DNA from 2 places in the Agarivorans sp. QJM3NY_33 genome. Region 1 is predicted to be linked to the other one. Evidence: predicted binding sites of a transcription regulator. Region 1 holds the regulator's gene; the other holds the start of a gene.

Region 1 (3,807 bases):
CGTGAATCCATCCATTCCGCAGCACAGTCTTGTTCACTTAAAAGAGCAGCCAATAATCTTGCTGACCAACGCTCACCATAAGAGAGTAGTTCGTTAATGATAAAGGCATTAATCTCCGCCTCTAGCAAATGAGCAATTTGTCGATGCTCTGCGACAAGCTCTCGCTCGATCACTTGCGCCCTCGATTCACTCAATAAATCTTTAACTAGCTGCGCCTGAAACTGAATCAAAGCAGCTAAGGCTTCCGCAGCGGCATTATCGGCTTGTTTCGCCAAATCAATGATATTCAACAAACGATTGGTGGTTTTACCCGCAGCCGATACCACAATGAGATCTTGCGCTTGCGAATGCTGCGCAACAATACCCGCCACTCGTTTGAAACAGCTGGCGTCAGCGAGGCTACTGCCACCAAATTTATGGACATGTCTATTAACTACCGACATGAAGTTCTCCTGTACACCTTTTAGCCAACCGAAAGATTGGCAAATGCCTGCTGTAAATCATTCACTAAATCTTCAGCTTCTTCTAAACCAACCGATACCCGTAACAATTGCGCCGATATTCCCGCTTCGGCCAATGCCTCAGACGACATTGCCGCGTGGGTCATAGTTGCAGGATGAGCGATTAAACTCTCTACTCCGCCCAAAGACTCAGCCAAAGAAAACAACTGTAAGCCTTTCAAAAATTTCACCATTTGAGTTTCATCTAACGCAACTTCAAAGCTTAACATAGCACCAAAGCCAGATTGTTGTTGTTGGGCTAACGCATGACCGGGGTGCTCTGCTAAGCCGGGATAATAAATCGCAGACACCAAAGGCTGCTGCTGCAGGCATTGAACAATAGTTTGAGCATTGTGTTGGTGAACATTCATCCGTGCTTTCAGAGTTCTTAAGCCCCGCAGAGTTAAATAGGAATCAAAGGCTGAGCCTGTTAAACCTAGACAATTCGCCCACCAGCTCAAGCTTTCTGCCAATAACTCAGTTTTTGCCACAACCATACCCGCCACCACATCAGAGTGACCATTAATATACTTAGTCGCCGAATGCACCACAATATCGGCCCCCAGTAAAATTGGATTCTGTAATACAGGCGACAAAAACGTATTATCCACAACTACCAAAGCCTCCACAGCATGCGCTTGTTGAGCTATTTTTTGAATATCCACAATCCGCAATAACGGGTTGCTGGGAGTTTCTAACCAAATTAACTTTGGTTGCTTGGCGAGGGCGGTTTGCAAGCTCTCGCTATCATTTTGATCGATAAACTCGACTTCAAAGGCCTGCTTCTTCGCCAAACTGTCAAACAGGCGATAACTTCCGCCATAACAATCGTGCGGTGCGATCAACAAATCGCCAGGCGCTAACAAAGCGGTCACTAAATGAACGGCCGACATGCCGGTATTGGTGATCACCGCCCCTGCACCATGCTCTAGGTTGGCAATCGCATCGGCTAATATTTGACGGGTTGGATTACCAGAGCGACTGTAGTCAAACTGCCGCTTTTGCTTAAAATCGGCGAAACTATAATTACTCGACAAATAAATTGGCGGAACCACCGCTCCGTGTTGGCTATCACTCTCAATACCACTGCGAACCGCAATGGTGGCGGCGTGAAGATCTTTTAATGACATGTGTTCACTGACTCCCTTTAATTATGCTGCCACTTTACCACTCCCCGTAAAGACGTCAACACTTCTAGACGTCTAAATGTCTTTGCTCTTGGATTGCTAAGTGGCTTTTCCCCCGTTACAATAGGGTTTCTTTGGTTTGGTGTGTATTCAAGTATGTCGACAGATTGGAATGGTGAGTGGATCAGCCCTTATGCTGAACACGGAAAAAAAAGCGAACAAGTAAAAAAAATAACGGTATCAATACCTTTAAAAGTATTGAAAATACTGACCGATGAGCGTACCCGTAGACAAATTAACAATCTACGACACGCCACCAACAGCGAGTTGCTCTGCGAAGCATTTTTACACGCTTACACTGGGCAACCCCTGCCCGATGATGCCGATCTACAAAAAGATAGACCCGACCCGGCCTTAGAAAAAGCCACCGAAGCTGAATTGGATAAAGAAGATTAAGATTTTGCAAAGCCGCTCATTGAGCGGCTTTTTTGTTAAATACTAGACAAACACTTTTGAATAAGCTCACTTATCTTGCAGGAACAACCGCCCACGGCAGAGAGTTAAGCTCTTGCTTGTACTTTATATGACTTTTTATTTCGTCTAAACATACATAAGCCAGCAATACCAAATGCCGCAAGAAATATCGTGGATGGCTCTGGAACAGATGAAACACTAATGTTATCGAAACTTTGACCGAGTCTGTTATTAAACAAGCCAACTTGTCCTTGGCTGTACAAACTGCTGGTTAAGGTAGTGACCAAAGTACCATTCACAAATGCTGAGTAGGTATCTCCGAACACATCGATTTTTAAATGAATATCACTTTTAGATGGGAATAATGCACCAGAATGCTTTAAAACTGGTGAATTGCCACCATTTACGAATTCGTGCCAGTAAACCCCGGTACCTCCACAGGGCGGGAGCATACTTTGATGGATTTATAACCCAAAGAAGACTCGTGCCCGATAATCGTCGCTCCATCCCGCTTTCTTCAACTTCACTTTGTGACTTGGCGCTCCACAATCGCATTGTTTGAGCATGTTCATCACAAAACGTCTAAATAGAGCTATGTTTTCCACCGCTCCGTCTAAAGTAATGCGAGAGTTATCCTCTTTAAAAACAACATCTAATACGTAATGCTGGCTGTTTTCAATTCGCCAATGCTGACGAATATAGTGGCCTAACAATTTGTGATTCGGTGACATTGAGCTTATGTAATACGAGGTATCTACAGTGCCTTTCCCATTTATCACGCGGTGGCGTTCCACTGCTATGATGCTTCTTACCGTTGGCCATTTCTTTGCTAACTCTTCGGGCAACTTGGCCTTTAGTTGAAAGACGTATCGCTCTTCGCTACGACCATGGTGTTTTTCTTTAATTTCAGTGACGACCTTCTCTTTACCAGCATCAAAGACGGCTTGAAACTGCTCAACAACAGCCGCTCTCAACTTTGGTTGGTTGTTTTTTACTTGAACGACAACATGAGCCTTCTTTTCTGCGATTTTCTCTAGTGTATCGCGCTGACAATGTAGAGCATCAACGGTGACAACACTGCCTTTTACGTTAATAACATCAAGCATTTGGCGCACAACGCTAATCTCGCCGTTCTTGTTCGCTGTCGGTTTCTGACTCAGAACGAGACCACGTTCAGTATCATAGGCTGTAACCAATTGTAATGCTGTTTTCTTGTTATTTCGGTACGAGCCACGCAGTACTTTTCCGTCAAATGCGATGATGGCTCTGTTTTGACTCGTTCGCTGCTCGTTAATCCACAGAGCTAATGCCTCAAGCAAAGACTCCGCGACAACAGAACGCAAAATGCGTGCAATCGTGTGTCGTCTTGGGATCCCGTGTTCAAATGGTCTATATTTCCTCAGCCAGCCCAACTTCTCTTCTCCATAATATTCAATGTCTTGCCAGCCTTCACATCCTGATGCGATAGCACTGATAACAAGGAAAATCACGTCAATAAGGTCATGCTTTTGATTGATGTCAGATCGAGTATCCTCGACGACTGATAAATGTTCAATTATGTTCAAAATAACTATGTAGCTTAGGGTTTAGAGGTATTAGATCATATCTGTTAACAAAGTGCGATCCCGCCCTGGGTACCTCCACCACCAAGACCTCCTGTGATTAAGGCTATTCCGTTAAAAAGCCCCCCATTGTATGAACTACGA
Region 2 (3,807 bases), 1.5 Mb from region 1:
AAGAAGAATTAATGAGCGACCAAGGTTGGTTGGATCATTTGGAACCGCGATACGTGCGCCGTCTGGCAGTTCTGCGATAGTTTTAATTTGCTTTGAGTAGCCGGCGATTGGGTAAACAAAAGAGTTACCTGCGATAGCCAATTTATAGCCGCGATCGAGGATCTGTTGATCCAGATATGGTTTATGTTGGAAGGCGTTGATATCAACAGAGCCATCATCTAATGCTGCATTTGGTGTGACGTAGTCGGTAAAGGTCACTAACTCTACGTCTAGGCCGTATTTTTCTTTGGCTACCTTGGCTGCAACTTCTGCTACTTGAGCTTCTGCTCCGGCAATTACTCCAACTTTAATCTTGCTTAGGTCGGTCTCTTTCTCGCCACAACCCGCTAAAACTAAAGCAGATGCCGCCAGGCTAACTGCGAGAATACTTTTAAGACTAAATTTCATGCTGTGTTTCCTGTAATTAATATCTATTTGTGTCGATCTGGTGGTCGTTTTTAAAACCGTTATTTGCAAATTTTTTCGTTGAAAATCACTATCTGTGGTCGACCCGTCTTACAATCAAGTCGCCAATCGACTGAATAATCTGGACTAAGATGATGAGCATCACTACAGTCACGGCCATAATCACCACATCATAACGGTGAAAACCATAGCGAATAGCCACATCACCCAAGCCCCCTCCACCAACAGTGCCTGCCATCGCAGAATAACTGACTAAGGTTACTAGTGTGATGGTGACGGCATTGATAATGGTGGGGAGCGCTTCGGGCAGTAAAACTTTGGTGATGATTTGCCTTGGCGTTGCGCCCATCGACTGCGCTGCTTCAACTAAACCAGAAGGAACCTCTAGCAGTGCGCCTTCGATTAAACGTGCAACAAATGGGATTGCACCAATCGTTAGCGGCACAATCGCGGCGGTGGTGCCAATAAAGGTACCTACTAGCAGCTTGGTGAGTGGAATAATTGCGACCATGAGCACTAAAAACGGTACCGAACGACCGATATTTACGATTGCACCTAATATTCGGTTTAGTTTGTTGTTTGCAGCTAATCCACCTTTTTTAGTGATATGTAAAATAACACCTAAGGGAATACCAAGTGCAAAACCAACAATGCCCGCGACCGACACCATGTAGAGGGTTTCGCCCGTAGCGCCGAGTAGTAACTGACCATTGAAGTTTAGCCACTCCACGATTTGTTGAAATGAAAAACCGTTACTGGACATAACCAAGTACCTCCACTTTGACTTTATGTTGTTTCAGAAACTCAATCGCTGCGCTATCGTCTGCTTCATTGCCAAGTAGTTCGGCGACCATCATGCCAAATTTCACCCCTCCGGCGTAATCAAGATCGGAACTCAAAATACTGACATCGATATTAAATTGGCGAGCAATTTGACTGATCAGAGGTGCGTCAACCGTTGCTCCCGTAAACTCTAAGCGCACTAAGGGGTGACTTCCCACGACTCTTTTTGTGTTTAGCCGTACTCGGTAATCTTCGGGGATAGAGAGGTCTAAAGTTGAGCGTATAAAGTCATGAGCCAGTTGGGTTTTGGGATGCGCAAAAATTTCACCAACGGTTCCCTTCTCTACCAGTTCACCACCACCGATGATCGCGACTTGATGACAGATGCTCTTCACTACATCCATTTCATGAGTGATTAGTAAAATGGTAATGCCAAGTTGCAAGTTTATCTCTCGTAATAACTCCAGAATCGACTGGGTGGTTGCGGGATCAAGGGCACTGGTGGCTTCATCACATAACAGTACTTTCGGATCAGAGGCTAGGGCTCGCGCAATCGCGACTCGTTGCTTCTGACCGCCACTAAGATTGGCTGGATAGGTGTCTCGTTTATCGGTGAGGCCGACTAAGTCCAAGAGCTCTGTTACTTTACGATCAATCTGCGTTTTATCTGTGTTTGCTAGCTCTAAGGGCAGCGCGATATTGTTGAATACCGTACGTGAAGACAGCAAGTTGAAGTGCTGAAAAATCATCCCTATATTGCGTCTAGCTTGGCAAAGTTGTGGGTGTGAAAGAGTGGTGAGATCGACCCCATCAACAATGATTTGTCCCGAAGTTGGCGCTTCCAGCATATTGACACAACGGATCAAGGTACTTTTACCTGCACCGGATGAGCCAATCACGCCAAAAATGGTTCCTTGAGGAATAGAAAGGTTGATGGCATTAAGCGCAACAATCTCTTTCTCTCCTTGATAGAAAACCTTATTAACATCGCTGATTTCAATCATTTACATAGGCCTATACAAGAGAGCTTAGAATTACATGCTAAGGTGTGACTGAATGGTAGAAGGATGCTATGGATAAGTGCCCTTGAAGTCAATGATTAATTAGCCGTCCAGAAGTCTAATTGGGTATTTTAACAAATCTAATTTGTTCTGAGTTATAGCCGGCTGCTATAAGAGCGCTTTGTGGTTAAACCAAGCGCTATGAAATTCTGTTGTTGTTTGCAGTGGCGGGGCGCGTTGTGGCGGCTTTTTATTTGCCGCGCGGGCAACTTGGGATGATTGTACCGCCATCAAGCGGTAAGGCTGGCTACTTGCAACAAGGGGGGATTGGCCGCCGTCGTTTATTCAACTTGGTTATTTTGTGTTATTTGTGAAACGCAAAAAGTCATCGAAATAATCGATGACTCGTCACAATTTGAATCTAAAGTCCTAGACCTTTCTTTGGCGATTTTTTGGCTGCTTTGACTGCTTTCTTTTCTTTGGCGGTTAACAGCGGTTTCTTCTTGGAGCCTTTTTTACGGTCTTGTCCTTTACTCATGATCATTTCCTATTTGGGGAAGCACTTAAACCTGCAGTTAGTTTGGATCCAAGCTTAGGAGAATTGTATGCATTGAGCTCTGTAAACGGAATGCGTAACCATTTCGGTATGGCCTCATGGCGCAACAATAGATATAAATAGCTTATTTTAGCTGGCTGGTTTGCCATCACAGGCAATCTAGTCGTTGCTGACAAAGCCTATTTTCCTGAGTTCAGGTCAGCTAACACCGCGCTTGGCCCGATAAATCTAAGATAGATCACGCTTCACTGCGCTCATCATTTTCTGAAATGACGGGCATTCTAAATGCGAAGTTTGTGGGCAAGTTGCAACATGGAAAAGGCTATTGCGTATTGCTTGTAGCTGTTTAATTTGCGCATCAATCTCAGTCGTTTTTTGGATTAACAATGTTCTATCGATAGACAATTCATCGTTTGTATCGAACATCATTGAAATTTCAATGAGCGATAGCCCAGCCATGCGGCCCAAAGAAATAATATTTAATTTATTCAATACACTTGGAAAATATTGTCGGCGTAGCCCTTTTCGACTGGGGGAGTGGATCAGCCCGATTTTTTCATAATATCTTAAGGTTGAAGGTTTTAAACCAGAGCGACGAGCCACCTCTGCAATATCCATCATATCTCCTATTGACTTAAAGTTGACTTCAAGTTGTACCCTGTTTGTGAATCTATCAAATTAAGAGCGACAAGGGGAATATTTAATGCTTACGAATCTTTGTTTACAAGCCGTTTGGATTGGTATTGGAGCGACGCTGGTCATGGATGGTTGGTCGTTGTTTCAAAAAAGAATACTCGGGATCCCTGCGCTGGATTATGCGCTGCTTGCGCGATGGGTATGTTTCATCCCAAGGGGGCAGCTACTGCATCGAACGATTGTGTCTACACCGCCGGTCAAGGGCGAAAGACTTCTCGGTTGGGCCTTACATTATGCAATTGGGATTGTTTTTGCGATGGCTCATGTGTTTTTATTCGAAGAGGTATGGCTGGCAAGTCCAACACT

The links. Region 1 encodes MetJ, which represses methionine synthesis genes. Its sites were predicted from a motif close to TAGACGTCTAGACGTCTA; they were not measured.
Region 2: the regulator MetJ is predicted to act here: its motif matches at 2,353-2,370, upstream of metN (methionine ABC transporter ATP-binding protein MetN).

Annotation. Positions count from the first base shown of each region.
Region 1 is NZ_CP194039.2:4,468,974-4,472,780, forward strand. It holds gene metL (bifunctional aspartate kinase/homoserine dehydrogenase II) at 1-443, opposite strand, end outside; gene metB (cystathionine gamma-synthase) at 464-1,630, opposite strand; gene metJ (met regulon transcriptional regulator MetJ) at 1,784-2,083, shown strand; gene ACRRSY_RS20170 (PEP-CTERM sorting domain-containing protein) at 2,188-2,553, opposite strand; gene ACRRSY_RS20175 (ISAs1 family transposase) at 2,566-3,666, opposite strand; gene ACRRSY_RS20180 (hypothetical protein) at 3,711-3,807, opposite strand, start outside.
Region 2 is NZ_CP194039.2:863,993-867,799, forward strand. It holds gene ACRRSY_RS03850 (MetQ/NlpA family lipoprotein) at 1-447, opposite strand, end outside; gene ACRRSY_RS03855 (methionine ABC transporter permease) at 536-1,228, opposite strand; gene metN (methionine ABC transporter ATP-binding protein MetN) at 1,218-2,252, opposite strand; gene ACRRSY_RS03865 (hypothetical protein) at 2,462-2,623, shown strand; gene ACRRSY_RS03870 (helix-turn-helix domain-containing protein) at 3,034-3,426, opposite strand; gene ACRRSY_RS03875 (DUF2938 domain-containing protein) at 3,509-3,807, shown strand, end outside.